DNA from 2 places in the Pseudomonas sp. LFS074 genome. Region 2 is predicted to be linked to the other one. Evidence: riboswitches for the same ligand, from Rfam matches in the RefSeq annotation. Region 2 holds a riboswitch; the other holds the start of a gene.
The links. Region 2 has a riboswitch for thiamine pyrophosphate ahead of ACNQP3_RS14050 (TenA family protein). Riboswitches for the same ligand answer to the same signal wherever they lie in the genome.
Positions count from the first base shown of each region.

Region 1 (15,386 bases), on a different contig from region 2:
GAAGGCTGGCCAGGATCACCACTGTCGAGCTGGTACAGGGCAACCGGCTGATGCATGGTGCACCCGCCAAGGCCCAGCAGGCCAGTCATCAACAGCGCAAATGGAAGGCGCAGAAATTTCATCATCCCATCCAGGCGGCCGCCACAAGGCACACCGCAGTGATACATGTAGATTCAAACGGGCACACGACTACGTCGGCACCGCAAGGGCCATATCATCCGCGAAATAACCGTCCGACTCCAGCATTTCTGCCCGGAACGGCGCTGAAATTGCCGTTCCAGACATTTCTGGTCGTTACGCCGGCACTTCCACCTGCAACCCATCGACGCGCTGGAACCCGCGTGGCAGCTTGCTGCCGCGCCGCCCACGCTCGCCCTTGTAATGCTCCAGATCGTCCCCTTTCAAAGACAGGGTACGCTTGCCGGCCTGCAATACAAGGGTTGCACCTTCGGGAATCACGGCCAGATCGGTGACAAATTCTTCACGGCTGGCCACCCGATCGCCGGGCACGCCAATGATCTTGTTGCCCTTGCCTTTACCCAGCTGTGGCAGGTCGCTGACCTTGAACACCAACAGGCGACCTTCGGTGGTCACCGCCGCCAGCCAGTCCTGCTCGCGGTCCGCCACCGGGCGTGGGGTCATGACCTTGGCGCCGTTGGGCAGGCTGAGCAAACCTTTGCCGGCCTTGTTCTTGGCCTGCAGGTCTTCACCTTTGACCACGAAGCCGTAGCCGGCATCCGAAGCCACCACGTACAGCGCATCGTCATCAGGCAGCAATACGCATTCGAAAGTGGCCCCCGGTGGCGGTGTCAGGCGGCCTGTCAGCGGCTCGCCCTGGCCACGCGCCGATGGCAGGCTGTGGGCGGGCAGCGAGTAGCTGCGCCCGGTGGAATCGATCAGCACGGCAAACTGGTTGGAGCGCCCGGCCGCAGCGGCCTTGAAGCCGTCGCCAGCCTTGTAGGAAAGGCCGGTGGCGTCGATGTCATGGCCCTTGGCGCAGCGCACCCAGCCCTTCTCGGAGAGCACCACGGTGACCGGCTCGGTCGGCATCAGCTCGTTTTCCGACAGGGCCTTGGCTTCGGCGCGCTCGACAATTGGCGAACGGCGATCGTCGCCATAGGTTTCGGCATCCTTGATCAGCTCGCTGCGCACCAACTTGCGCAGTTTGGCCTCGCTGCCCAGCAGGGCCTGCAGCTTGGCTTGCTCCTTCAGCAACTCGTCCTGTTCGCCGCGGATCTTCATTTCTTCCAGGCGCGCCAACTGCCGCAGGCGGGTCTCGAGGATGTAGTCGGCCTGGATTTCGGTGAGTTCGAAGCGGGCGATCAACGCCTGCTTGGGGTGCTCCTCGGTACGGATGATGTGGATCACTTCATCCAGGTTGAGGAACGCGGTGAGCAAACCGTCCAACAGGTGCAAGCGCTTCTCGACCTTATCCAGACGGTGCTGCAAGCGGCGACGAACGGTATTGGTACGGAACTCCAGCCACTCCACCAGGATGGTTCGCAGGTTTTTCAACTGCGGCCGGCCGTCGAGGCCGATGATATTCACGTTGACCCGGTAGGTGCTCTCCAGGTCGGTGGTGGCAAACAGGTGCTGCATCAGCTCGTCGGCATCCACGCGATTGGACCGAGGGATGATGACGATACGGCACGGGTTTTCGTGGTCCGACTCGTCGCGCAGGTCGGCGACCATCGGCAGCTTCTTGGCCTGCATCTGTGCGGCGATCTGCTCCAGCACCTTGGCCCCGGAGACCTGGTGCGGCAGCGCGGTGACAACGACGTCGCCATCCTCGACACGGTACACGGCGCGCATGCGGATCGAGCCACGGCCACTTTCGTACATTTTGAGGATTTCGGCCCGTGGCGTGACGATTTCGGCCTCGGTCGGGTAATCCGGCCCCTGGATATGCTCGCACAGCTGCTCGATGGTGGCCTTGGGCTCGTCGAGCAGGCGCACGCACGCGCTGGCTACTTCACGCAGGTTGTGCGGCGGCACGTCGGTGGCCATGCCCACGGCGATACCGGTGGTGCCATTGAGCAGGATATTGGGCAGGCGCGCCGGTAACACGGCCGGCTCCTGCAAGGTGCCGTCGAAGTTCGGCACCCAGTCCACGGTGCCCTGGCCGACTTCGCTAAGCAGCACTTCGGCGTAGCGCGACAACCGCGCTTCGGTGTAACGCATGGCGGCGAATGACTTCGGATCGTCCGGCGCACCCCAGTTGCCCTGGCCATCGACCAGGGTATAGCGGTAGCTGAACGGCTGCGCCATCAGCACCATGGCCTCGTAGCAGGCCGAGTCGCCGTGGGGATGGAACTTGCCGAGCACGTCACCGACGGTACGCGCCGACTTCTTGTGCTTGGAATCGGCATCGAGCCCCAACTCGCTCATGGCGTAGACGATGCGTCGCTGCACCGGCTTCAGGCCGTCGCCGATGTGCGGCAAGGCGCGGTCCATGATCACGTACATGGAGTAGTTGAGGTAGGCCTGTTCGGTGAAGTCAGCCAGCGAGCGGCGTTCGACACCGTCCAGGCTGAGTTCCAGTGAGTCGCTCATGCGGGCCTCGTCATTTCAGGTTCTGGCGCAACAGCATGGTGCCGCCGCGCTGGGTAAATTCAAGTTGCTGCAGGGCACTCATGCCCAGCAATACGGTGGGCCCGTCCAGGCCCGGTACCACGATGGCGCGTACGTCCTGCAGGCGGATATCGCCCAATTGCAGGCTTGCCAGACGCGTGCGGTAACCCTCGGTACGGCCGTTGGCAGTGCTGAGCAGCACCGGGCTGCCGCGTTCGAGGTTCAACTCGCGGGCCAGCGCTTCAGGGATCGCCACGTCGGTGGCACCGGTGTCGAGCATGAAGTGCACCACCTGGCCGTTGATCGCACCGTCGAGCACGAAGTGCCCTTGGCCGTTGCCCAACAGGCGCACTTCGATAAAACCTTCGCCATGCTCGGACTGCACCTGGCTATTGGGGTTGCGCTGGCTGTCTTCCCATTGGCCGAAAAAGCGCGTGGCAAGGAACAGCGCCGCCGCCCAAGCGACGACCATCAGCACCCTGCCCGCGCGCTTGCCCGGCGCCTGGCTCATGGCTTGGCGCTCCAGCCGCCTTGCGGCGCATCAAAACGCCAGACGATCGGGCGGGTTTCGCCATCGGCGCGGGCGCCGTTGTTGTTGTCCAGGCCTATCCAGGCGCCCTTGGCATCGATCACCAGTGCTTCGGCAAGGCCAAACGGCTGCGAATAGCGGCGTGATTCCACCAGCGCATCGGCAGCGAACGACCAGCAACGCTCGACCTTGCCACTGTCGGCATCCCGCCGGCACACCCGGTAGGCGTTACGTTCGAGGGTAAACAGCTTGCCCTCGTACCAGGCCAGGTCGGCGAAATCGCGCGACAAGGCCCGGGCATCGGGCATTTGCGCCGGCTGCATCTCGACCCCGGCCTCGCTCAGCAGCACGCAACTACGCCCGCAGGTCCATACCGATTGCTGGCGCTCGATAGCCACCAGGCCGCGGCGTTCACGCTCGGCGGCCAGCCACAGACGGTCCCCCGCCGGGTTGATCGCCAAGCCTTCGAACAAGGCATTGAAGTTCAGCAACATGCCACTGGCCCGGGCCTGACGCACCATGGCCGGGTCGATCTTCAACCAGTCCGGCTCGCCTTGCAGCGGCAATTGCAGCACCGCGGCATGGGCTTCACTGACCAGGTACAGGTTACCCGCCTGGTCACAGGTGATGCCTTCGAAATCCAGCTCGCCACCGCGAATGTACGACGCTGCCCAGTTGCGCGACTTCAGCCCCCACGGCAGGCCGCTTTCCGGCGGCGTTGGCGGGGTGAAGGTAAGCGGTTGTGCGCGCCAGGTGGTGTTCTGCTGGTCGAAGCGGTAAATGCGGTCGTCGTCGCGATCGGAAACACCCCACAGCCCGCCCCGACATTGCGCCAGGCCAGACAGGTTGCCACCGCGCATGCCATCGATCGGGTGCTCGCCACTGAGCTTCAGCTCTGGCCAGTTGCCCGCCAGGCAAGGCAGGGCAACCAGCGCAAGGCAAACGGCAAGTACTTGCCGAATCAAACCATGACCTCGGCCAGGTTGCCTTTGGTTTCCAGCCAACTCTTGCGGTCACCGGCGCGCTTCTTGGCCAACAGCTTGTCCATCAGCTCGCAGGTGGCCTCCACGTCATCCAGGGTCAACTGCACCAGGCGCCGGGTGTTCGGGTCCATGGTGGTTTCGCGCAGCTGTGGCGGGTTCATCTCGCCCAGGCCCTTGAAGCGGGTGACCTGCGGCTTGCCGCGCTTCTTCTCGGCCACCAGGCGGTCGAGAATGCCGTCACGCTCGGCTTCGTCGAGGGCGTAGTAGATTTCCTTGCCAAGGTCGATGCGGTACAGCGGCGGCATGGCCACGTACACATGCCCGGCCTCGACCAGCGCACGGAAGTGCTGGACGAACAGCGCGCACAGCAGCGTGGCGATGTGCAGCCCGTCGGAGTCGGCGTCGGCGAGGATGCAGATCTTGCCGTAGCGCAGCTGCGCAAGGTCGGTGGCACCCGGATCTACGCCGATGGCCACGGCAATGTTATGCACTTCCTGGCTGGCCAGGACTTCGCCACCGTCCACTTCCCAGGTGTTGAGGATCTTGCCGCGCAGCGGCAGGATGGCCTGGAACTCCTTGTCCCGCGCCTGCTTGGCCGAGCCACCTGCCGAGTCACCCTCAACCAGGAACAGTTCGGCACGCATCGGGTCCTGGCCGGCGCAATCGGCCAGCTTGCCAGGCAGTGCGGGGCCCTGGGTGATGCGCTTGCGTTCGACCTTTTTACTGGCCTTGAGGCGGCGCCCGGCGTTGCTGATGGCCAGCTCTGCCAGTTGCATGCCCAGCTCGGGGTGGGCGTTGAGCCAAAGGCTGAAGGCGTCCTTGACCACGCCGGAAACGAACGCGGCCGCCTCGCGCGATGACAGGCGCTCTTTGGTCTGCCCAGAGAACTGCGGCTCCTGCATTTTCATCGAGAGCACGAAGGAAATGCGCTCCCAGATGTCCTCTGGCGCAAGCTTCACGCCACGCGGCAGCAAATTGCGGAACTCGCAGAACTCACGCATGGCATCCAGCAGGCCCTGACGCAAGCCGTTGACATGGGTGCCGCCCTGAGCGGTGGGGATCAGGTTGACGTAGCTTTCCTGGATGCTGTCGCCACCTTCTGGCAACCACAGCAACGCCCAGTCCACGGCTTCCTTGTTGCCAGCCAGGCTGCCGCAGAACGGCTCGTCGGGCAGACGCTGGAATTCGCTGACCGAATCGACCAGGTAAGAACGCAGGCCATCTTCATAATGCCACTCGACCTTCTCGCCGCTGGCCTTGTCCTCGAAGGTGACCAGCAGGCCCGGGCACAGTACTGCCTTGGCCTTGAGCACGTGCTTGAGGCGGCTGATGGAGAACTTGGCCGAGTCGAAGTACTTGGGGTCGGGGCTGAAGTACACGCTGGTGCCGGTGTTGCGCTTGCCGACCGAGCCGACCACTTCCAGCTCGCTGGCCTTGAAGCCGTCGGCGAACGTCATCTGGTATTCGTTGCCGTCACGTTTGACACGCACGCGCACCTGGGTCGACAGGGCGTTGACCACCGAAATGCCCACACCATGCAGGCCGCCAGAAAACTGGTAGTTCTTGTTGGAGAACTTGCCGCCAGCGTGCAGCTTGGTGAGGATCAGCTCGACCCCGGACACGCCCTCTTCCGGGTGGATGTCCACCGGCATGCCACGGCCGTCGTCGCTGACTTCCAGCGAGTGGTCGGCATGCAGGATGACCTGCACCGAACGCGCGTGGCCGGCCAGGGCTTCGTCGACACTGTTGTCGATGACTTCCTGGGCCAGGTGGTTGGGGCGGCTGGTATCGGTGTACATGCCCGGCCGCTTGCGGACCGGGTCAAGGCCCGAGAGGACTTCGATGGCGTCTGCGTTATAGGCGCTAGCGCTGGGATTGGCCATAGGGTCTCGTCGTCAGTCTGGTGAGTGCAAAAAAGTCAAAATACAGAAAAATCGAGCGCAGCATACTGCCCACGGGCAATGCCGGCGAACGCCAACAGTGCCGGCAGGCGCTCGGCGAAGCCTTGGAAGCTGTGGTCGCCACCGGCCTGAATGCGCAGGGCACAAGCACGGTAATAGCGCTCGGCGTGGCGATAGTCCAGGGTTTCATCGGCGGTCTGCAGCCACACTTGATAGCGGCTGGCATCTACCGGGGCCGGCACTTCCAGCTCGGCCAGTGCCTGCACGTGGTCGTGGGTCAGCTCCCAGGTTTCACCGCTGTAGTGATTGCGCTGGGTGCCCAGGTAACCGTCGAAATGCTTGTGCGGGGTTACCGCCGGGTTGACCAGCAACGCCTTGAGGCCATGGCGCTCGGCCAGATGGGTGGCATAGTAGCCGCCGAGCGAACTGCCCACCAACAGTGGCGCACCAAGTTCGGCGATGGCCGCTTCGAGCTGGGCGATGGCCTGACGTGGGTGGTGGTGCAAGGCGGGCACACGTAGCTGGGCCGACAAGCCCAGTTGCTGCATCACGGCTTCGAGCTGGCGCGCCTTGGTCGAAAGCGGCGAGCTGTTGAAGCCATGGATATAGAGGATGGAACCCGACATGCTGCCCCCGGAATCTGTGGCTTCGCGCCTGATGGTGCGGGCGCAGGGACGCGCAGTGTAGCGCGTTCGCCGGGTTTTGACGCAGTGTCACGGGTTTCGCAACAATTTCTTCAATACCCTGGGCTATCGAAGTCGAGTTTCACAGCGAAGTCCAGCGCCCGCTCCACCCCGGTTTCCAGCCGCCCGTCGGCATGCAGACGCAACCAGCGGTAGCCCGGCTGTTCTTCGCTCACTTTGAAGTCTTCGCTGCGTGCGGCGAACTGGATACAGGTCGACGGAGTAGCCAGCAAACGCCGCCCCCCGCGTACTTCATCCCACTCCTGATGCACATGCCCCCACAGCAAGGCCCGCACCTGTGGATAACCCTCGACAATGTCGAACAGCGCCTGGGCATTGCGCAAGCCGATCGGCGCGATCCAGGCGCAGCCAATGTCCACCGGCTGATGGTGGAAACACACCAGGCAATGCCGCTCGCCCGCATCTTTCAAGGCTTCTTTCAACACGGCCAACTGGCCATCTTCGAGAAACCCGTGGGTAGCGCCGTGCACGGCGGTGTTGAGCATGATGACGCGCCACGTACCCATATCGGTGACCGCTTGTACCAGCTCTGGCGCCACGTGCGCCATCACCTGGGCCTCGTCATGGTTGCCCGGCAACCAGCGGGTGGGCGCGGCAAACGTTGCGGTCAGTTCACGAAACGCTTCATAGGATGCAACGCTGGCGTCCTGGGACAGGTCGCCCGTACACAGCAACAAATCGACAAGCGGCTGCTCGCGCCGCACCTGGGCCACCACATGGCGCAGGCTGTCACGGGTTTTCAGGCCCAGCATGCTGCCGGCCGGGTCGGCGAACAGGTGGGCATCAGTCAGTTGCACCACATGCACGGGGCGGGATTGGTCTGGCGGCGACAACGGCCATCTCCTCGAACGATTTCAGCACGAATTATGGCTGCGCGAAGGTCACGAGCAAACACCCGCAACCGACCCACGTCACAATTCAGCGAACACTTGCCAGTTCATGGCCACAGGCCAGGCAGTGGCTGAGCCATTCACCGAGGAACAGGTTGAGCTGGGCCTTTTCGTCCGGCTGATGCATGGCCGCGTTCGGGTAGGGGTAAATACTGCGCAGGCGCCGGGTGTGTTCGGCGCTGACCACTTCGGCCATGCGTGCATCGTGGTACACCTGCACCTCCAGGTGCGGCACGGGCAACCACGGCAGGCTGTGTTCCTGGCGCACATGCAGGGTGGTGGTATACGGGCAGGCCAGGACCACGTCGAGTACCAGCACGCCAAGCATCTGGTCGCCCTGGGTCATACCGATACGGCGCGAGCTTTGAGTGGTGCGCATGTCAGGCAACAGACGCATCAGCCGGGCGTAGTTGGCCTCGCAGGCTGCCTGCAGCCCGACCAGGTCGACTCGATAGCGCTCACGCAGCAGGTTCACTTCCACATACCTCGTACTTCGTCACGGTTCAGCGCCAGCCATTGCAGGCCAATGATGGTCGCTGCGTTGCAGATGCGCCCGTCGCGCACCGCCTGCAAGGCATCCTCGAACGACCACACACGCACACGGATGTCTTCACCCTCTTCTTCCAGGCCATGCAGGCCGCCCGCGCCCTGGCTGCTGCAACGGCCAAGGAACAGGTGAACATATTCGTCACTACCGCCAGGCGACGGGAAGTAACGCGTCATAGGCCACAGGGCGCTGAATGTCAGGCCAGCTTCTTCCTCAGCTTCGCGGTGAGCGACTTCCTCGGGTTGCTCGTCCTTGTCGATCAGCCCGGCAACCATTTCGATCAGCCAGGGGTTATCGACCTTGTCCAGTGCACCCACACGGAACTGTTCGATCAGCACCACTTCATCGCGCAACGGGTCGTACGGCAGCACGCACACGGCATCATGGCGCACGAACAGTTCACGGCTGATCTCGCGGCCCATGCCCCCGGCAAACAACTCATGGCGCAGGCGTAGCTTGTCGAGCTTGTAAAAGCCCTGGAAGCAATTGGCCCGCTCGATGATTTCGAAGCCCTTGGGCACTGAGTTCAACGCGTCTGACATGGAAATCCTCATTACCTCGAATACTGCTTCGCGCCATCCTACTCTGCACGCCTGCCGGTTTCACCCCTTTCTGGCAACCGCTGGCGCACTCGGGACAGCAGGTCTTCACTCTGTTAGCTTAGTGGCGAACTGAAGGCCGCGCAGACGGTCAAAGGCCGACTTTTCCCTGTTCTGCAAGGATCATCATGACACTTGTCAAACTGACTTCCGTGGCCGTGCTGGCACTCGCTCTAGGCGCCTGCCAGAGCCTGTTCACGCCCAACTACCGGGCTCCGCTCGAGGTCAAGCGCGACGCCTGGGAGCATGTCAAACCCGGCTGCAGCGAGCGTGACTGCCCGCTGGTGAATATCGACATGGTCCACTTCCCGGCCCTGCCCAAGCTCGATGGCATCGTTGAAAAACGCCTGCTGCAATTGACCGAAGACAATCAGCATGGCACCGCGCCAAGCACCCTGCAGGCCTACGAACAGCAATACCTGGCCAATGCCGACAAACGTAACAGCAGCTACTTGCAGGCCAAGGTACGCGAGCAGCATGACGGGCTGGTGATCATCGAGTTGTCCAGCTACCTGGACAGCGGTGGCGCCCACGGCATGCCGGGGCGTGGCTTCATCAACTACTCGCGCAAGCTGGACAAGGTACTGACCCTGCAGGACATGTTGGTGCCGGGCCAGGAGGACACCTTCTGGAAAACCGTCGAGGAGTCACACCGCGCCTGGTTGATGAGCGTGGGCATGGACAAGGACGCCGAGTTCGTCAAAACCTGGCCGTTCAAGAAGTCGCCGCACATCGCCCTGACGTACGGCGCGGTAGTGGTCAAGTACGAGGTCTATGCCATCGCGCCCTACTCCATGGGCCACGTGGAATTGAAGATCCCCTACCCACGCCTCAATGGCGTGCTCAAGCCTGAGCTGTTTCCCGGCCGCGGCTGAGGCTTAGCAGCCCATGCAGCACACCTGCCAGCAGCAATGCTGGCAGGGTAGCGCCCAGTTCCGGTGCATTAGCGGCAATCAGGTGATAGGCCGCCACACCCGCAAACCAGGCCACCAGCGCTTGCCAGTGCAAGCCATCGATTTGCGCAGGCAGGCGACGACGACGGATCACGTAATGGTCCATCAGCACCACACCGAACAGCGGCGCGAATACCGAACCGATCAGCAACAGGAAGTTCTCATACTGGGCCAAGGGGGCCAGCAGGGCGATCAAGGTGCACAGCACGCCGATCGCAAGTGCCAGGTGCTCGACCTTCAGCGGCAGCAGCACACCGGTTGAAACTGCCGCCGAGTGGATGTCGGCGAAGGCTTTTTCCGACTCATCCAGCAGAATCAGCAGCAACGGGATACCCATGCCGGCCCCCGCCAGCGCCAGCAGCAGCGCATTGACTTCGCCACTGGCGGCGAAAGCCAGGGTGTAGGCCACGCCCAGGCTCATCAGCCAGGTGTTGCCGATGAAATAGCCCACGACCGTGCCACCGAACACATGCTTGCCGTTGCGGGCGAAACGCGAGTAGTCGGCAATCAGTGGCAACCAGGACAGCGGCATGGCGATGACGATATCAAAGCCCACCGCCAGGGACATCGAACCGTCACCCGCGCGGCTCCACAGATCAGCCAGGTCGGCCTTGGCGAACAGGTTCCAGGTGAGCCAGACGCAAGCGCCCAGCAGCAACCAGATCCCCCAGGCGCGCAGCACCTTGCGCACGAAGGCCAGTGGCCCGCTGACGGCCAGCAAGGTGGCTAGCGCACCGAAACACAGGGTCCACAGCATCGGGCTGTTCCAGGCACTCTCCTCACCGAAGGCTCGCGCGCCCAACAGGCTGGCAGCATCGCGCATGACGATGATTTCGAACGCGCCCCAGCCCACCAGTTGCAGCAGGTTGAGCAACGCCGGCAAACGCGCGCCATGGCTGCCCAGGCTGAGTTTCAACGTGCCCATGGCGGACAGGCCGGTGTCGCTGCCGATCACCCCGGCGGCGCCCAGCAACAGCACACCGACACCGGTGCCCAGGGCGATGGCCAGCACCGCGCCGGCAAGGCCCAGGCCTGGCGCCAGCATGGCACCGACTTGCAGCACCATCAGGCCGATGCCTAGGGAGAACCACAGCGAAAACAGGTCGCGGGCACCGAAGATACGCTGGTGGGTGGGGACCGGGTGGTCGGGGGAGAATTGGCTGGGTGATGTCATGGTTGGCGCTCGCCGGCAATGTTGTTGGTGTTCTTGGCAAGGACTTCGTCCTCGAATCGCGACGCAAGGCCGCTTCCACAGGGGCCGCGAAGGCCTTGAGCCTTGTGCGGTCCCTGTGGGAGCGGCCTTGTGTCGCGAAAGGGCCGCTAAGCGGCCCCAGCGTTCTTACACTTTGTGGTACAGCTGGCTGCCTTCCTGGCGGAACCGCTCGGCCTGCTCACGCATGCCTTCTTCGACCGTCACATCCACGGCCTCGATCTTGGCGGCGTACTCACGCACTTCCTGGGTGATCTTCATCGAGCAGAACTTCGGCCCGCACATCGAGCAGAAGTGCGCGACCTTGGCCGATTCCTTCGGCAGCGTCTCGTCGTGGAAGGCACGGGCCGTGTCCGGGTCAAGGCCAAGGTTGAACTGGTCTTCCCAACGGAACTCGAAACGCGCCTTCGACAGGGCGTTGTCGCGAATCTGCGCACCTGGGTGGCCCTTGGCAAGGTCGGCGGCATGCGCGGCGATCTTGTAGGTGATGATGCCGGTCTTGACGTCGTCTTTGTTCGGCAGGCCCAAATGTTCCTTGGGCGTGACGTAGCACAGCATGGCGCAACCGAACCAGCCGATCATCGCCGCACCAATACCCGAAGTGATGTGGTCGTAGCCCGGAGCAATGTCGGTGGTCAGTGGGCCGAGGGTGTAGAACGGCGCTTCGTCGCAGCACTCCAGCTGCTTGTCCATGTTCTCTTTGATCAATTGCATCGGCACGTGGCCAGGGCCTTCGATCATGCACTGCACGTCGTGCTTCCAGGCAATCTTGGTCAGTTCACCGAGGGTTTCCAGCTCACCGAACTGCGCGGCGTCGTTGGCGTCGGCAATCGAGCCAGGGCGCAGGCCGTCGCCCAGCGAGAAGCTGACGTCGTAGGCCTTCATGATTTCGCAGATTTCGTCGAAGTGGGTGTACAGGAAGTTTTCCTTGTGGTGCGCCAGGCACCACTTGGCCATGATCGAGCCCCCACGGCTGACGATACCGGTGACACGCTTGGCGGTCAGCGGCACATAACGCAGCAGCACACCGGCGTGGATAGTGAAGTAGTCCACCCCCTGCTCGGCCTGCTCGATCAGTGTGTCGCGGAACAGCTCCCAGGTCAGGTCCTCGGCCACGCCGTTGACCTTTTCCAGGGCCTGATAGATCGGCACGGTGCCGATCGGCACCGGCGAGTTGCGGATGATCCACTCGCGGGTTTCGTGAATGTGCTTGCCGGTGGACAGGTCCATGACCGTGTCCGAGCCCCAGCGGATGCCCCAGGTCAGCTTGGCCACTTCTTCCTCGATCGAGGACCCCAAGGCGCTGTTGCCGATGTTGCCGTTGATCTTCACCAGGAAATTGCGGCCGATGATCATCGGCTCAACTTCCGGGTGGTTGATGTTGGCCGGAATGATCGCGCGGCCACGGGCGATTTCCTGGCGGACGAATTCGGGGGTGATTTCTTTCGGGATGTTGGCACCGAAGCTGTGGCCAGCGTGCTGCTCTTTGAGCAGGCCAGCTGCACGGGCCTCCTGCAGCTTCATGTTTTCGCGGATGGCCACGTATTCCATCTCGGCGGTGATGATGCCCTGGCGGGCATAGTGCATCTGCGAGACGTTGGCGCCCGCCTTGGCACGACGCGGGTTGCGCACATGGGCGAAACGCAGCTTGGCCAGCTCGGCGTCGTTCAGGCGCTGCTGGCCGAAGTCGGAGCTCAGGCCGTCCAGGCGCTCGGTGTCACCGCGGGCGTCGATCCACGCTGAACGCACGTCGGCCAGGCCTTTGCGCACGTCGATAATCACGTTGGGGTCGGTGTATGGGCCGGAGGTGTCGTACACCAGCACCGGGGCATTGGTCTCGCCACCAAAATCGGTAGGGGTGTCATCCAGGCTGATTTCACGCATGGGTACACGGATGTCCGGGCGCGAGCCTTCGACATAGACCTTGCGCGAACGCGGGAACGGTTGCACGGACTGCTGATCGACTTGTGCCGATTCGCTGAGGTTGATCGCTTTTTCTTGTTTGGTCATCACAGGCTCTCCAGACGGCTTCCTAGCAGTGGAATGTCGGGGTGAACCTGAAACGCGCGGACGCACCCTCTTTGGAGTGCAGTGCCGGGTATGGGGGTGCCTGAAGCTGCATGCAGCTGTGACAATCCCGGACCTGGCACAAGAGGCTCCCCGGGAAGGCGAGCAATCTTGTTCCCTACGCAGGCGCTAACCTGATCAGGTTCAACGGGATCCGCACCTCTGCGATCTCAGCCTTTGCTTCAAGGCACCCCGACAAGAACCTGCGCAGTCTAGACTGGAGTGGTCGGCAAAGCCAAGCGGGTAAATGCGCGGATGATGAAAGGCACACCAAGCGATTGTTGCCGGGTGCGCATGGCACTACACTGGCCCGTCGCGCGATACTCAACAGTTCAGTAATTAAATTTCGTACAAGGATTGCCTCTATGCTGCGCAAACTCTCACTGGCGATAGCCGTGTCTTGTGCGTCCAACGGAGTGGTCTGGGCAGCGGACGTGCCCCAATCAGTAAAGACCGACCTGGTCAGCGTCTATCAGGAAGCGGTCGACAACAACGCCGACCTGGCGGCGGCACGCGCCGATTACGGCGCCCGCAAAGAGGTGGTGCCCCAAGCCCGTGCCGGGTTGCTGCCAAACCTGTCGGCCGGCGCCGAAATGCTGAACACGCGCACCAAGCTGGACGAACCATCGACCACCAGCAACCGCAGCGGCAACACCTGGAGCGCCACCCTGGCTCAGCCGATCTTCCGCGCTGACCGCTGGTTCCAGCTGCAAGCGGCCGAAGCGGTCAACGAACAGGCAGCGCTGGAGCTGTCGGCGACCGAGCAGAACCTGATCCTGCAAACCGCGCAGAACTACTTCGCCGTACTTCGCGCACAGGACAACCTGGCCGCGACCAAGGCCGAGGAAGCGGCCTTCAAACGCCAGCTGGACCAGTCCAACGAACGCTTCGACGTCGGCCTTTCCGACAAGACCGACGTGCTGCAGTCCCAAGCCAGCTACGACACCGCCCGGGCCAACCGGATCATCGCCGAACGCCAGGTGCAAGACGCCTTCGAGGCCCTGGTGACCCTGACCAACCGCGAATACACCTCGATCCAGGGGGTGGTGCACACCCTGCCGGTGCAGGTGCCTACACCTAACGACGCCAAGGCCTGGGTAGAAACCGCTGGTCGCCAGAACCTCAACCTGTTGGCGACCAACTACGCGGTTTCCGCCGCCGAAGAAACCCTGCGCCAGCGCAAGGCCGGCCATGCGCCGACCCTTGACGCAGTGGCCAAGTACCAGAAAGGTGACAACGACAACTTCGGTTTCACCAACCCCGCACCAGCCCCCGTCACGCGCTACGGCGGCGATGTCGAGCAGACCAGCATCGGCCTGCAACTGAACATCCCGATCTACAGCGGCGGCCTGACCAGCTCGCAGGTGCGCGAGGCCTACCAGCGCCTGAGCCAGAGCGAGCAGCAACGCGAAAGCCTGCGCCGCCAGGTGGTGGAAAACACCCGCAACCTGCACCGCGCGGTGAACACCGATGTAGAGCAGGTACAGGCGCGCAAGCAGTCGATCATCTCCAACCAGAGTGCGCTGGAAGCCACCGAAATCGGTTACCAGGTCGGTACACGCAACATCGTCGACGTGCTCGATGCCCAGCGCCAGCTGTACACCTCGGTGCGCGACTACAACAACAGCCGCTATGACTACATTCTCGACAACCTGAGCCTGAAGCAGGCAGCCGGCACCCTGAGCCCGCAAGACCTGCAGGACCTCAAGCGTTACCTGAAAGCGGACTACAACCCGGACAAGGACTTCCTGCCACCGGACCTGGCGGCTGCCGCGGCGAAGAACTTCGAGCGCCGCCCTTGAGATAGATGTTGGCTTTTTCGCGGGCTCGCCCGCTCCCACAATTCAAATCCTGTGGGAGCGGGCAAGCCCGCGAAGAAGGCGATGCAATAATCAGCGGATAAGCGCACTCAGCCCATCGAGCAAGCGCTGCAGCGCCCCCTGATTGGCCTGCATCACCGCCCTGCCCGCCTCACCCATGCGTTGGGCATCCTGCGGCAGCTCGACCAGACGCCGCACAGCACCGGCCAGTCCATCGGTATCATCCACCTGCTGCAACGCCCCCGCCTCGCGCAGCATCGCGCTGATTTCTAGGAAGTTGAACACATGCGGCCCCATGAGCACCGGCAAGGCAAGCGCCGCAGGCTCCAACGGGTTGTGCCCGCCGGTCGCTACCAGGCTGCCACCGACGAAGGCAATGTCGGCCAAGGCATACAGGAACAGCAGTTCGCCCATGGTGTCGCCCAGCAATACCCGGGTTTGCCCATCGACCGGCGTGCCAGCAGAACGGCGCACGGTGGCGAATTGCTCGCTGCACAACGCGTGTACCGCATTGAATCGCTCGGGATGGCGCGGCACCAGGATCAGCAAGGCATCGCCATGCACCTGCAACAACTGCCGGTGCGCCTGCAAAATCAGCGCATCCTCGCCTTC
Region 1 is NZ_JBFPFV010000003.1:536,844-552,229, forward strand. Features, by position in the region: gene ACNQP3_RS26490 (PqiC family protein) at 1-122, opposite strand, end outside; gene parC (DNA topoisomerase IV subunit A) at 295-2,553, opposite strand; gene ACNQP3_RS26500 (retropepsin-like aspartic protease family protein) at 2,564-3,082, opposite strand; gene ACNQP3_RS26505 (esterase-like activity of phytase family protein) at 3,079-4,065, opposite strand; gene parE (DNA topoisomerase IV subunit B) at 4,062-5,966, opposite strand; gene ACNQP3_RS26515 (YqiA/YcfP family alpha/beta fold hydrolase) at 6,002-6,610, opposite strand; gene cpdA (3',5'-cyclic-AMP phosphodiesterase) at 6,721-7,521, opposite strand; gene ACNQP3_RS26525 (DUF1249 domain-containing protein) at 7,607-8,059, opposite strand; gene ACNQP3_RS26530 (NUDIX domain-containing protein) at 8,050-8,667, opposite strand; gene ACNQP3_RS26535 (RsiV family protein) at 8,853-9,599, shown strand; gene cytX (putative hydroxymethylpyrimidine transporter CytX) at 9,568-10,851, opposite strand; gene thiC (phosphomethylpyrimidine synthase ThiC) at 11,017-12,897, opposite strand; TPP riboswitch at 13,053-13,159, opposite strand; gene ACNQP3_RS26550 (TolC family outer membrane protein) at 13,320-14,756, shown strand; gene waaA (lipid IV(A) 3-deoxy-D-manno-octulosonic acid transferase) at 14,847-15,386, opposite strand, start outside.
Region 1: it holds a riboswitch for thiamine pyrophosphate, as region 2 does, so the genes downstream of both, thiC (phosphomethylpyrimidine synthase ThiC) here and ACNQP3_RS14050 (TenA family protein) in region 2, are expected to answer to the same signal.

Region 2 (15,386 bases):
GTTGGAACAGACTGGCGAATCCAGCCTGCGCGGTGCGCTGCAGAAAACCTTGCCATCGTTCTCCCAACGCCCTTCCGGTACGTCCAATGACAGCGTCGCCCGCCCCTACAGCCTGCGCGGTCTGAACGGTTCCAACGTGCTGGTGCTGGTCAACGGCAAGCGCCGCCACAACAGTGCCGTGATCAACCTCGACTCCACCGCCGCCTACGGCACCAACCCCGTCGACCTCGACATGATCCCCATCAGCGCCATCGACCACGTCGAGATATTGCGTGATGGTGCCTCGGCGCAGTATGGCTCCGATGCCATCGCCGGGGTGATCAACATCATCCTCAAGCAGCGCGACAACGGTGGTTCGGTCAGCACCCAGTACGGCCAGTACTACAAGGGCGATGGCGATAACCTGCGGCAAACCCTCAACCAGGGCCTGGCCCTGGGCGACAACGGCGGCTTCTTCAACTACGCCCTGGACGCCAAGTCGGTACAGACTGCCACCCGCTCGCGCGAGGCCACCGGCAACCTGTACTTCGCCGGCGACCCACGCAACGACAGCGCCGACCGCCATGTGCAGAAGAATGGCCTGCCAAAGATCAAGGCCATCAACCTGTCCTACAACGCCGAGCTGCCCGTCAATGACGCCCTGACTCTTTACTCGTTCTCCACGTTCAGCAAACGCGATGCCCGTGGCGGGCAAAACTACCGCCGCCCGAACTCGACCAACATCATCCCCGAGATCTACCCGGACGGTACTGCGCCCTTCTATACCCTGGAAGAAACCGACTACCAGGCTGCCGCCGGCGGCCGTGGCGAGCTGGGCGAATGGCACTGGGACCTGAGCTCTACCTTTGGCCGTGACAAGGGCCAGGCCGGTGCCGACGAAACCCTTAACGCCTCGCTCGGCCCGACCAGCCCGACGCGCTTCGACACTTACACCAACTACTTCGACCAGTGGACCAACAACCTCGACCTGACTCGCGCCTTCGAGGTTGGCCTGGCCAAGCCGCTGCAGGTGTCGTGGGGCCTGGAGCATCGTCATGAGCGCTACAAGACCGAGTCCGATGACCCGCTTTCGTACATCAATGGCGGTTACATCTACCCCAGTGGCCCACTGGCTGGCCAGCCGGGTGCAGTCGGCGCCCAGGGCGCAATCACCCTGACCCCCGAAGACGAAGGCCAGCTCAGCCGCAACAGCTACGCCAGCTACCTCGACCTGGGCCTGAACCCCACCGACAAACTGTGGCTGGGGGTGGCCGCGCGTTTCGAGAAGTACGACGACAGCAGCGGCAACACACGCAGCGGCAAGCTTTCCGCACGCTACGACTTCACCTCCACCTTCGCCGTGCGCGGCACCCTCAGCAACGGCTTTCGCGCACCATCGCTGTCCCAGTCGGTCTACGCCCAGACGTCCAACCAGTACACCCTCGTCAATGGCGTGGCGCAGTTCGTCGAGGCCAAGACCGTGCGTGTCGATTCGCCACTGGCCCAGGCACTGGGGGCTGAAGACCTTAGCCCGGAGAAATCGCGCAACATCAGCATCGGCTTTACCTGGCAGCCTCTGCCCCAGGCCAGCCTGACCCTGGATGCCTACCAGATCGAAATCCGCGATCGCATTGCCCTCACCGGCTTCCTCTATGGCAACGGCGTCGACCAGGTACTGCTCGACAACGGCTACAGGCCCGGATACCGGGTCAAGTACTTCACCAACGCCGCCGACACCACCACCCGCGGGGTCGACCTGGTGGCCGACTACCGCGTCGACTACGGCCGCTATGGCCGGGCCAAGTACGGCGTGGGTTTCAACTACAACAAGACCGAGATCGACGACATCAAGGAGACGCCGGCATCGTTGCGGGCTGCGGGCAATAACCTGGAACTGTTCGACCGCGTGGCACAGGGCTACCTGACCGTTGCCAACCCCAAGACCAAATTGATCCTCAGCGCCAACTGGCAGATCGAACGTTTCACCATCAATGCTGCACTGACCCGCTACGACAAGGTCATCGCCCGTGACGCCAATCCTGACTATGACGTGACCTACGGCGCGAAATGGCTCACTGACCTGGAAGTGGCCTATGCCCTGACCGACAACTTCGACATCGCCGTAGGTGCCAACAACCTGTTCGACGTACGCGCCGACAACAACGGCTACCCCGCGGGCGACATCAACGGCTTCCCGAAATTTGGCTCGATCTCGCCGTTCGACCCTTACGGCGGCTTCTGGTACACGCGCATCGCCTACAACTTCTGACCCCACCGACCGTGCGCCCGCCGCGCTTGGCGGGCGCCAGGAGAACCTTTATGAGCCAAGGCCAGTTTGTTCTCGGCGCCTTTATCCCCGGTACCCTCAGCGGCAGCGCCTGGCGTCTGCCCGAAGCACCGCTGGACACGTTCAGGCAGCTCGAGCATTACCAGTACATCGCCCGCAAGCTGGAGGCCGGGCGCTTCCACTCGCTGTTCTTCAACGACACCCTCGATGTCAAACTCGACCTGGCCTTGCAGCGCGGCCCCAACAGCGTGCGCTGGGACCCGCTGATCCTTGCCCCGGCGCTGGCGGCCAGCACCCGGCATATCGGCCTGATCGCCACCGCCAGCAGCACCTACAACGAGCCCTACAACATCGCCCGCAAGTTTGCCGCGCTCGACCACCTCAGCGGTGGCCGCGCTGGCTGGAACCTGGTGACCTCGCTGGGTGGCGGCGAAAACTTCAACCGCCAGGAGCATGTCGAGCACGATGACCGCTACGCCCGCGCCGAAGAGTTCTACGATGTGGTCAGCGGCCTGTGGGACAGCTGGGCCGACGATGCCTTCGTTCAGGACAAGGCCAGCGGTACCTGGCTGGACATCGACAAGCTGCACGTGCTCAACCACCAGGGCGAGCACTTTCAGGTGCGCGGGCCCTTGAACGTCGCGCGTTCGCCGCAAGGCCATCCCGTGGTGGCCCAGGCGGGCGCCTCCGCAGCCGGCAAACGGCTGGCGGCGCGGGTGGGCGAACTGATCTTCACCGCCCAGCACACCCTGGAACAGGGCAAGGCGTTTTATCGCGAAACCAAGCAGGCCGCTGCCGGCTTGGGCCGTGGGGGCCACGAACTCAAGGTACTCCCCGGCGTCGCGCCGGTGGTGGGCAAGACCCTCGCCCACGCCCAGGCCAAGTACGACCGCCAGCAGCAGTTGCTGGAGCCCAAGGCTTTTCTCAGCTCCATTTCGCGTTTCGCCAGCCTTGGCTACGACCTGTCGGAACTGCCATTCGATGAGGTGGTGCCCCTGCCGCCGGAGCACTTCACCACCAACACCCACCAAAGCCGGCAAAAGCTGGTGTACGACCTGATCCGCCGCGAGCGGCCGACGGTGCGGCAGCTGTTCAACCAACTCACCTCCGGTGGCCACCGCATCCTGATAGGCACCCCGCAGAGCATTGCCGACGATCTGCAGGCGTGGTTCGAGGCCGGCGCCGCCGACGGTTTCAACATCATGTTCAGCGGCCTGCACTCGGCCATCGACGACTTTGTCGACGGCGTGGTGCCTGAGCTGCAACGGCGCGGGCTGTTCCAGCGCGAATACGCCGGCAGCACGCTGCGGGAAAACCTCGGCCTGCCTTACCGCGCCAACCGCTTTTTCTAAGGAGTGTTCATGTTCCGACCTTTGGCTTCATTGAGCCTGGCCATTGCCCTGGCCCTGGCCGGTTGCGACGACAAACCGGCGCAACCGGCCAGCAGCGCTGAGGCAGCCACCCCGCAGCAAGGCGGCGTGCTACGGGTAGCCTTTGACGGCGACCCCAACTGCATCGACCCGCAGCAGGCGGGCAACAACACTGCCCTCAACGTCGGCCGGCAACTGGTCGACTCGCTTACCGATCAAGACCCGCAAAGTGCTGCAATCGTGCCGTGGCTGGCCGAGCGCTGGGAGGTCAGTGACGACTCGCGCCAGTTCACTTTCCACCTGCGCGAAGGCGCCACCTTCGCAGACGGCAGCCCGCTGGATGCGGCGGCGGTGAAGGCCAATTTCGAGGCTATCATCGCCTTGGGTGCCCAGGCGCAGCTGGCCAGTACCTACCTGGCCGGCCTGGATACCATTGAAGTGCTCGGGCCGCTTAGCGTGCGCATTGGTTTCCACCAACCCAACGCACAATTCCTCCAGGCCAGCTCTACCATGAGCCTGGGGTTGCTAGCCCCGGCCACCCTCAAGCGCTCCGCCGAGGAACGCTGCCAAGGTGCGCTGGTAGGCAGCGGGCCGTTCAATGTCAAGCGCTTCGAACATAACCGCCTGGTGCGTATCGAGGCCCGCCACGACTATGCCTGGCCATCGTCGTTGGCCGGGCACCAGGGCCGCGCCTGGCTCGACGCCATCGAGTTCCACATCCTGCCGGAATCCGGCGTGCGCCTGGGCAGCCTGTTGTCCGCGCAGATCGACGTCAACACAAGCGTGCCGGTGCAGGACGAGGCCGTGCTGCAAGCTCAGGGCGTGCCGTCGATCGCCCGTTCCAACCCTGGCATTGTCTTCAACCTGACACCCAACGAGTCGCACCCGCCGCTGGACGACGCCAATGTGCGCCGGGCACTGAACAAGGCCATCGACCGCAGCCAGTTGCAGTCGGTGATCTCGCGCTACCAGAAACCGGCCAGCTCGGTACTGGCCAGCAGCACGCCGTATTACCAGGACCTCAGTGCCAGCCTCGCCTTCGATCCCGAAGGTGCCGCCAAGCTGTTGGATGCTGCGGGCTGGGCCAAAGGTGCCGATGGCTGGCGCCAGCGCGATGGCCAGCGCCTGAGCTTCGCCCTCGACTACTGGCAGGCCACCACCCCGGTGCTGGAACTGGTGCAGCAGCAACTGCGCCAGGCTGGCGTGGAGCTGCGCCTGAACAAGTCCACCATTGGCCAGGTGAGCCTGCTGCAGACTTCGCAAAACTACCAGCTGTGGTTCTTCAACCTGACCCGCGCCGACCCGGACGTATTGCGCACCGTGTTCCTCGCCGCAGGTCGCAACGTCAACGTGCGTGGCGCGCTGCCACTGGACCAGGCCCTGCTCGATTCGGCAGCCAGCCTGGATGCGCACAAACGTGGCGAGCTGATCGCTCAAGCCAGCCAGGCGTTACTGGAGCAAGGCCATGTCATTCCGCTGGTGGAGGCTGCAACGGTCACAGCGTTTCGCCATGCCGTGCGCGGCCTGCACTACGAAGCCTCGACTCGTCTGCAGTTTTATGACACCTGGCTGGCACAACCAGAGGCCACCAAACCATGACCACGCTGACTTATCGCCACGCCGTACCGTGGCGGCTGGCCCAGGCACTGCTGGTGCTGTGGGCTGCATTTTCCCTGTCGTTCGTCATCCTCTACGCGTTGCCCGGTGACCCGGTGGCGATCTTGCTGGCACAGAGCGGCGAGCCAGGCGCGGTAGACCCGGCAAAGGTGGCCGAACTGCGCGCTCGCTACCACCTCGATGGCAGCTTGTGGCAACAGTACGGCGGTGCACTCTGGCGCCTGTTGCAGCTGGACTTGGGCCATTCGCTGCAAAGCGGCAAGCCAGTGGCTCAGGCCCTGGCAGACGCGTTGCCCGCCACCTTGTCCCTGGCGTTCGCCGCACTGGCCCTGGCCGTGCCACTGGGCATCGGCTTGGCCCTGGCGGCGCATCAGGTACGCCAGCGCACGTTGCAGAGCGCTTTGCATAACGCCCCGGCCGTGGTGGTGTCGTTGCCGACCTTCTGGGTTGGCCTGGTGCTGTTGCAGCTGTTTTCCTTCCAACTGCACTGGCTGCCGGCCATGGGCAATCAAGGCCCGGCCAGCCTGGTGCTGCCGGCGCTAACCCTGGCCCTGCCTTGTGCGGCGATGATCGCTCAGGTACTGGGACGTTCACTGGCCAGTGTCAGCCGCCAGCCATTCGTCCAGGCATTGCGCAGCAAAGGGCTAGGGCCTTGGCGCTTGTTGTGCGGGCACGTGCTGCACAATGCAGCAATACCGCTGCTGAGCCTGGCCGGCACCTTGCTGGGCAACCTGCTGGCCGGGGCGGTGGTGACCGAAACCGTGTTCTCGCGTGAGGGTATCGGCCGCCTGGCCCAGGCCGCAGTGGCCAGCCAGGACATCGCCGTGGTTCAGGGTGTGGTGTTGCTGGCTGCGGCCTTGTACGTGCTGACCAACTTGCTGACCGACCTGTTCTACCCCCTGCTCGACCCACGTATTGGCCAAGGAGGCCGGGCATGAGCGTAAAAACCGCCTATGGCTTTGTACAAGCGAAACGCTGGCCTCGCCTGCCACTGGCATTGAGTGTCGTCCTGTTCCTGCTGGTACTGGGCTGGGCCTTTTGGCCAGAGCTGTTCAGCCGCGCCGACCCGTTGCTGGCCGATCCCAGTCAGGCCTTGCAAGCCCCTTCCGCCCGGCACTGGTTCGGCACCGACCACCTTGGCCGCGACCTGTACGCGCGCTGTGTCCATGGCGCGGCGCTGTCACTGCAGGCGACCAGCATCGCCGTGCTGATCGCTTTGCTGGTCGGCAGTCTGCTGGGTGGCATCGCCGGCTGGTTCGGTGGCCTGGCCGATCGTGCGCTGACAGTGCTGGTGGAGGTGCTGATGGCCATTCCCGCATTGTTGCTGGCGATGGCGATTGTCACGGCGCTGGGCTTCGGCACGCTGGAAATCGCCGTAGCCGTAGGGCTGTCATCCGTGGCCATCTTCGCCCGGCTGGCCCGCGGCGAAGTGCTGCGCTGGCGCAGCCGCAGCTTTGTCGAGGCGGCGCAGGTGGCCGGTGTGGGCAGCTGGTGCAACCTCTGGCGGCATGTGTTGCCGCACGCCGCCGGGCCGCTACTGGCCTTGGCCGCACTGGAGTTCGCCAGTGCCGTGCTGGCTGTGTCGGCGTTGAGCTTTCTCGGCTTTGGCGCACCGCCACCGCAACCGGAGTGGGGCCTGCTGATCGCCGAAGGCCGCAACTACATGGTCGTGGCCTGGTGGTACACCACATTGCCGGGCTTGGTGGTGGCCGCCGTGGTGCTGGCCACTCATCAACTCGCCCATGGGCTGCAACAGTTACAGGGAGATGTGCGATGAACACCCCATTGGTGCGTATCCAGCAGTTAAGCGTCGATTATCCAGGCAACCCGCAAGCCGCCGTACAGGCGCTGGACCTGGAAATTGCCGCAGGTGAAATTGTCTGCCTGGTGGGCGAGTCCGGTTCGGGCAAATCCACCACCGCTGCGGCCCTCGCCGGGCTGCTGCCAGCCGCGGCGCGGCAGCGAGGCCAACTGTGGCTGCAAGGCCAGGCGCTGGAACAATTTGCTGAACGTGACTGGTGCCAACGCCGTGGCCGCCTGGTCGGCTTCGTGCCACAAGACCCCGGCACCTCGCTGGACCCGGTCAAGACCATCGGTGCACAGCTGGTCGAAGCCATGACCGTGCATGGCGTGCCGGGCCGTGAAGCCGGTGCGCGCGGGCTGGCACTGCTGCAGCAGGTGGGCCTCAGGGATGCCGAGCAACTGTCCCGCCGCTACCCCCATGAGCTGTCGGGTGGCATGTGCCAGCGGGTGTTGATCGCAATCGCCTTGGCCAATGACCCACCGCTGTTGATCGCCGACGAACCCACCAGCGCCCTGGATGTCAGCGTGCAGCGGCAAATTCTAGACCGCCTGCAGCAACTGGTGCGCGCACGCGGCAGCAGCTTGTTGCTCATCACCCATGACCTGGCGGTGGCGCTGGACCGTGCCGATCGCATTCTGGTGATGCGCAACGGCCAACTGCTGGAGAGCGGCACGCCCGCGCAGTTATGGCATGCACCCAAGCATCCCTACACGCGGCAGCTGCTGGCGGCCTCACCGTTGGCACGCCTGCAGCAACGGCGTACTGGCCCAGCCAGCGCAGTTGGCGAACCCCTGTTGCAGGTCAGTGGCCTGATGCGGCGTTTCAACCGGCATGCCGCGCCGGTGGTCGACGGTGTCAGCTTCACCCTGCCCCGTGGCAGTACCACCAGCCTGGTGGGCGAGTCAGGTTCGGGTAAGTCCACCACTGCCCGCATCATCCTGGCCTTGGAGCAAGCCAGTGCAGGCAGCGTGTTGTTCGACGGCCAGCCAATACTGGGCGCCAGCCGGCGCCAATTGCATGCCTACCGGCGGCGAGTGCAACTGGTCTACCAGAACCCCTGGGCTGCGTTGGACCCTAGGCACAACCTGCTGCAGATCGTCAGTGAGCCGATGCGCGCCTTTGCCATTGGCGCGCGACGAGACGATCGGCAGCGGGTGCTGGGTTTGCTGGAGCGGGTCGGGTTACCCGCCGAGTTGCTGCTGCGTCGGCCTGGAGCGTTGTCTGGTGGGCAGCGCCAGCGTGTGGCTATCGCTCGTGCCTTGGCGGCTGAACCGGAGCTGCTGGTGCTCGATGAGCCGCTGTCGGCCCTGGATGCGCCCGTGCAGGCACAGGTGTTGGCGTTGTTGCAGCGTTTGCAGGCTGAGCTGGGGCTGACCTACCTGTTCATTTCACACGACCTGGCGACGGTGCGCGGCATCAGCGATCAGGTGCTGGTGATGCGCCAGGGGCGGCTGGTGGACCAAGGGCCGACCGAGCAGGTGTTCGAGCGGCCCGCGAGTGACTACACGCGGAGCTTGCTGGAGGATATGCCAGGATTGGGCCGGGTATTGCAGGGGGAGCGGCCCTTGGTGCGTGAGGTGGGGTGAGCCTGCAGCGATTGGGTTGGATCACCGATGCTGGGGCTGCTTCGCAGCCCATCGCGATGCAAGGCCGCTCCTACAAGGGCCTTGTGCCGCGATGGGGGCGCAAAGCGGCCGTAACGGCCTACGCAGCCCCGTCCAACCCCATCTGCCAGAAATCCGCTTCCAGGCTGGACGCCTGGCCGAAAATCCCCACCAGCTCAGCAAACCGCTGCTCTGTCATGCTTCGCGCAGCCAGTTCATCCAGATGCTTGCGCGCGGCCGCCGCCACGCCTTGGTAGCCCTCCCCGGCATATTCGCCAATCCACTCGCGGTACGGGTGGTTGCTCAAATCGCCGATGCGTTCGGCCAAGGTTCGGCCGATCTCGGCATAGCCGATCACGCAAGGTGCCAGTGCCACATGCAGCTCCAGCAGGTCGCCGGCGGCGCCGCAGTCCAGCACGTAACGGGTATACGCCACCGTCGCCTGGTGCTCTGGTGCGGCCTCGATATCAGCCTGAGTCAACCCCCAGCGCGCGCACAGGCGCACATGCAACTCGGTTTCATCCAGGATCGCCGCCAGCCCGGCCTGCGCGGCACGGATGTCGGCCGGGCGGCGGCTTTTGTAGGCGGCCAGCGCCCAGGCGCGGGCGAACTGGATCAGAAACAGGTAATCCTGCACCAGGTAGGTTCGGAACGCTTGCTCGCTCAGCGTGCCCTCGCCCATCTGCCGCACGAAGTCATGGTCCACGTAGCGGTTCCACTGCGGCGCGGCAGCGGTCTTGAGGCGCTCGAAGATATCCATGCTCACTGGCCCTCCGGGTAGACGGCATCGAAGAAGGCCAGCTCCAACGCTACCGTGCGCTGGTAGAAGTCACTTGCCAGCGCGGCCTGTTGCGGGCCGACGCGGTCCAGCTCGGCCTGCAGGAAGGCGACGAAGTCCTGGAATGCCGGGTTGTCGTGCAGGGTGATCCACTCGGCATGGACGAAGTTTTCCGGCATCGGTTTCGGTGCCTTCAGCGCCCAATCCAGGTACAGGCCTTCGGCAACGTTGAGCACCGCCAGGGCCGCTGCGTAGGACCGGGTGGCTGCCGCTTCGCGCATGATCGCCTTGAAACCTGCGGTAGGCGCGGTATCGGCTGGTTCATCGCGTTGCGCCGGGCTGACATCCAGGGCCTCGAAGGCGCGCAGGAAGTACGTGTTCTCGTCGCTTGAGATCATCCCGGCGAAGCGGCCGAAACGCAGGCGGGCCTCGAACGTGTCGGCGGTGGCGATGGCCGCGCCCAGCAGGGTCAGGAAGCTGTCAAGAAAGCGGTGGTCCTGTACCAGGTAGTTGACCATGATCGGGTCCGGCAGGCTGCCGTCGCACAATTGGGTCACGAAACGGTGGCCAACGGCTGCCGACCAGGTCGGCTCGTTCTGGCGGTGCAGGGACTGGCTGAAACGTTCGGTCATGTTGCTGTCCTTGATGAGGGTGACAGCGAGACCTTGGCAGTTGACATGGACTGGGCCTCGCAGTGAGGCCGGCAAAAAGGCAGGTTACAAGCCCCATCCCTTCGCCGGCATGATCCGGATCAGGTTCGAAGGGTCACCGCGCTGCAGTGTTCAGCGGTTTCTCAGCCCATTGCCGGGCTCCCCTTGGTGGCGAACAGGTATACCCCAGTGCGTCGGGGCTGTCACGCCCCGATCCACCCAGTGAGTGGGCATTGGGTCACCCGCTTTTGGGGACTTAGGCCCATTCTTGACGCGCCATTATTTAGCGCACCCTAGGCGCCGCAAGGTTTTGTATGACAAAGCATTACTGAAATACCTGTTGGCACAGCCGTTGCTCAGGCCCAAAGACCAGGCAAAACGCCATTGATGGCCCTCAGCCATACAGCCGTGAGCGAGGCATAAGGCAATGAAAACACCTGCCGTGATTCACCCGAACCGGTATGTATTCCAGCTCTCTTCCGTCACCGCGCTGATGCTCAGCCTTGGGCTGATCACGGCCATGGCGAGCCCGCTGGACGACAACAGCCCGCCACCGCCGACGGACCCCTCGGCCTACACCGACCAGCCGGACGACCCGACCCCGGCCTTGCTCAACCTGAGCACCTTGCCAGAAGCCAACGAAGGCTCGCTGGAGCTGACCGATGGCGTGTACGGCAACCGCGATACGGTGCGTACCGACAACGTGCTGCCACCCGCCTTGCAAACCTCGGACAGGTACCCCACCAACGGCAAGCCCAGCCCGTTGTTCGGTGCGCAACCCTTCACCCAGCAACTGCTGCTTTTCGAAGAGTTCGGCCCGGAAAAACTCGACCCGACACTGCCGCCGCCAGACCTGACCTTCCCGGTGCCCACCTTGGGCGCGGCCCCGGCTCAAGACCCCAACGTAGTGGCCCGCAGCGGCCCCAGTGGCACAGCACTGGAAGCTTTCCTCAAGCAACCGGGCCTGTACCCGTTCCCGACCCAGTTCTCCAACGTGCTTGATCGAAACCCGTGGAAAGCACAGATCGAGATGTTCCTCAACCGCCACCCGGTCGGTTCGCCCGCCGAAGGCCGTCCACCAGGAAAAGGCTGGTCGCACCAGCGCTGGAACGAGTTTTATCCGCAGGCGGCATTCAAGACCGCGCAGGCTGGCGCGCGCATCAACCTTGGCCTGCGCGATCGCAGGCAAATGCACAACTACACAGTCGGGGAATTCGCCCCAGGTGGCCTGTACTACCAGACCTCCGATATCCCGACCACGCTGGGCACCACCAAGGGCATCGATACCCGCTTCCACCCGAACTTCCCGCTGCAGAACCACAAGTCGCTGTGGACCTTCGACGGCACCTTCCCGCCCAAGCTGCTGATGGTGCGCTACGGCCAGCCGATCCTGATGCGCCACTACAATGCCCTGCCGATCGACCCGTCGGCCAACGGCGGTTTTGGCCTGCACACCATCTCGACCCACGAGCACAACGGCCATTCCCCGGCCGAAAGCGATGGTTTCGCCAACGCCTACTTCTTCCCCGGCCAGTACTACGACTACCGTTGGCCGGTGCAACTGGCCGGCTACGACACCATCAACACCCGTGCCCAGGACCCGCGTGCGGCCTTCCCCTGCTCGCCGGGCGAAACCCTGTTCGTCAACGACGGCACACCGGGCCTGAAAACCTGCCAGAACGGCAGCATCAAGATTCGCGGCGACTGGCGTGAAACCATGAGCACCCACTGGTTCCACGACCACATGATGGATTTCACGGCGCAGAACGTCTACAAAGGCAACGCCGTGATGATGAACTACTACAGCGCCCTGGACCGTGGCAACGAAGCCCTGCAGGACGGCGTCAACCTGCGCTTCCCCAGCGGTTCGGGCATGCCGTGGGGTAACCGTGACTACGACGTCAACCTGGTGATAGCCGACAAGGCCTGGGATGCCAACGGCCAACTGTGGTTCAACCCGTTCAACACCGACGGCTTCCTGGGTGATCAGATCCTGGTCAACTGGCAGTACCAGCCCAAACTCAAGGTGCGTGCACGCAGCTACCGCTTCCGTATCCTCAACGGCTCGGTGTCGCGCTACTTCAAGTTTGCCGTGGTGCGGGAAATTGCCGGCACCAGTGGCGAGTTCAAAGGCCCTTCCGGCTCCAACGTATCGTATGCCCGAGTGCCGTTCCACATGATCGCCAACGACGGCAACATCATGGAGCACGCCGTGCCGTTCGACGGCACCCTGGACCTCAACGGTGACGGCAACCTGCAGGACAACAACGGCATTCTGCCGCTGCAAGGCATCGCCGAGCGCTACGACATCATCATCAACTTCGCCAAGAACGGCATCAAGGCGGGCGACAAGCTGTACTTCGTCAACCTGGAAGAGCACCGCACGGGCAAGGGCCCGGAAGGCACCATTTCGCTGGCCGACGTACTGTCGGAAAAATACAAGGCGGTGATCAAGCAGACCAGCAAAGGCCCACAGTGGGATAAAGGCGACCCAGCGGTCGGCAAGTTCCTGCAACTGTTGGTGCAGCCATACACCGGCCAGGACCTGAGCATGGACCCGGTGGCCTACGAGCCAGCCAAACCAGGCAAAGCCGCAGGCCTGAAAATGCTGCCGCTGCCCATTGATCGCAACTCGGCTACCGACCTGGCCAAGATCAAGGATGCCCGCCACCGTGAGTTCATCTTTGGCCGCTCCGATGGCACCGACACCACCCCCTGGACCATCAAGACCGACGGTGGCTTTGGCTACAGCATGGACCCACGGCGTATCAGTGCGGCACCGCAACTGGCCAACCAGTCCACCGACGGCGGCTTCAGTGGCGACGGCACCCTGGAAGTGTGGAAGATCAAGAACGGCGGTAATGGCTGGAGCCACCCGGTACACGTGCACTTCGAGGAAGGCGTGATTCTTAGCCGTGACGGCAAGGCCCCGCCAGAATGGGAAAAATGGGCACGCAAGGACGTATACCGTATCGGGCCGGATGCCGATTCTTCGGAAGAGGTGGAAATGGCCATCCGCTTCCGCGAATTCGCCGGTACCTACATGGAGCACTGCCACAACACCCAGCATGAAGACTCGTCGATGCTATTGCGCTGGGACATTGAACACCCAGGGCAGTTCCAGGTGATGCCGACACCGCTGCCAGGGTGGGATGGCGTGCAATACATGGCGTCGGTTGGCCTGCCGACCTTCCGCACCAAAGGCCATGACGACAACGACGACCCGGCCAACAAACCACCTGTGGCGGCTAACGACAGTGCTGCAACGACCGCTGGCAAACCGATCACCCTGAACGTGCTGGCCAATGACACCGACCCGGACGGCAACGTACCGCTGACCGTGACCGGCCTCAGCCAACCGGACTCTGGCCAGGGCACCGTCAGCACGGATGGCACCACGGTGACCTATACCCCACCGGCCACGGTCGAGACGCCGTTCACTGCCAGCTTCAATTACACCGCGCGTGATGCCAAGGGTGCCGAGTCGGTAACCCCGGCCACCGTCAGCATTGCCGTGAGCCCGGCAGCCGCGGTCGACCAGGTCCAGGTCACCAGTGCCACGGTGCAGGTGCGCAGTGGCAACCGCTACACCTGGGACGTGGCGGGCACGACTTCGGTGGCGACCGGCAACAGCATCAGTGTGACTGCAGCGTCTACCAGCGGCCCACTGAATCTGGGCAATGCCACGCTGACGGTCGCCACCTCCGGTGCTCGCTGGAAACTGTCGGTGACCACCACCGGCACGGGCCCGGCAACGCCGGCAACGGTGACCGTGAAATCGGCCCTGGGGCAAAGTGTGACGGTGCCGATCAGCATCAAGTAACCGACGCGTGAAACGGGGCCGCTGTGCGGCCCCACTTCAACCAAGCAACGAGGATCGCATCATGCACGGCTCATGGCGTTTCCTGCTGGTACTCGCGCTGTTCGCCGCCAGCATTCCATTTTGGCCACTGCAGCCGCCACAACCGGTAGCTGAAGAAGCCGCCACGCCCTGGGGTGCCAGCTATTTCCCCAACATACCCCTGCTGACCCAGGACGGCGAAAAAGTGCATTTCTTCGACGACCTGATCAGGGACAAGGTGGTCGCCATCAACTTCATCTTCACCGGCTGTTCCGATTCCTGCCCGGTGGAAACCGCCCGCCTGCGGCAGGTACAGAAAATCCTCGGTGACCGTGTCGGCAAGGATATCTTCCTCTATTCCATCAGCATCGACCCCTACAACGACACTCCCGCCACCCTCAAACGCTATGCCGAAAAGTTCGGCATAGGCCCTGGCTGGACGCTGCTGACCGGCGAACCCGACGATATCGAGCAACTGCGCCGCAGCCTGGGGCTGTGGATCGATGGCCTGGAAAACGGCCGCTCCAAAGACCACAACCTGAGCTTGATCATCGGTAACCAGGCCACTGGCCGCTGGATGAAGGCTTCGCCCTTCGAAAGCCCGTATATCCTCGCCGACCGTCTGGGCAACAGCCTGCACAACTGGAAGCAGGCCAGCGCCCTGGCCAATGACTATGCCCAGGCCCCGCAGGTGCGTCCGCCCAGCAGTGGCGAGCAGATCTTCCGCACCCGCTGCTCGTCCTGCCACACCTTGGGCAACATCGAGCCAGGCCAGCCAGGCATCGGCCCCGACCTGCTGGGCGTGACGCGTCAGCGTGACGCCAACTGGCTGACCCGCTGGCTGAAGGAGCCCGACCAGATGCTGGCCGAGAAAGACCCGCTGGCCATGCTGCTGTATGAGCAATACAACCGCTTGGCCATGCCCAACATGCGCCTCGGCGATGCCGAAGTCAGCGCATTGATGAGCTACATCGAAGAAGAAACCGCACGTCTGCAGACACCCGTGGCGAATAGGGAAAACCCCTAAAGGCGATTGGCCATCAGTCATTAGGTTGTCATCTTACTGTCGTATTTTCCGAACATCACCCAGGGTCGGGAACTATCAGCAGTGATACGCCGTTCGCTTTCCTCTTCCAGCCTTTTGCGGCTGCTGATCCTGATGCTCTGTGCAGCGACCCTGGCCTTTCTCTGGGGGTTGCACGTTACGCAGAAAGCCGCCGCCCGCCAGGATGCGTTGTCGGCCAAGGCCGCCGAACACCTGAACCTGGCCAGTATTGTCGGCGAAAGCCTGCGCCAGCTGGTTGACCGTGCCCAAGCGGTGGGCCGGGTTACCCAGGACGACATGAAAGTGCTGCGTCAAGGTAACTTCAGCCTGGCGCGTATCCTGGCTGAAGACCCGGTGTTCAAGCGCATGAGCCTGTACGATCGGCAAGGCCGGCTGCTGTCGGCCAGCCAT
Region 2 is NZ_JBFPFV010000001.1:3,055,059-3,070,444, forward strand. Features, by position in the region: gene ACNQP3_RS14015 (TonB-dependent receptor plug domain-containing protein) at 1-2,248, shown strand, start outside; gene ACNQP3_RS14020 (LLM class flavin-dependent oxidoreductase) at 2,299-3,618, shown strand; gene ACNQP3_RS14025 (ABC transporter substrate-binding protein) at 3,628-5,235, shown strand; gene ACNQP3_RS14030 (ABC transporter permease) at 5,232-6,191, shown strand; gene ACNQP3_RS14035 (ABC transporter permease) at 6,188-7,030, shown strand; gene ACNQP3_RS14040 (dipeptide ABC transporter ATP-binding protein) at 7,027-8,643, shown strand; gene tenA (thiaminase II) at 8,762-9,421, opposite strand; gene ACNQP3_RS14050 (TenA family protein) at 9,424-10,071, opposite strand; TPP riboswitch at 10,151-10,265, opposite strand; gene ACNQP3_RS14055 (Ig-like domain-containing protein) at 10,517-13,912, shown strand; gene ACNQP3_RS14060 (SCO family protein) at 13,974-14,957, shown strand; gene ACNQP3_RS14065 (putative bifunctional diguanylate cyclase/phosphodiesterase) at 15,039-15,386, shown strand, end outside.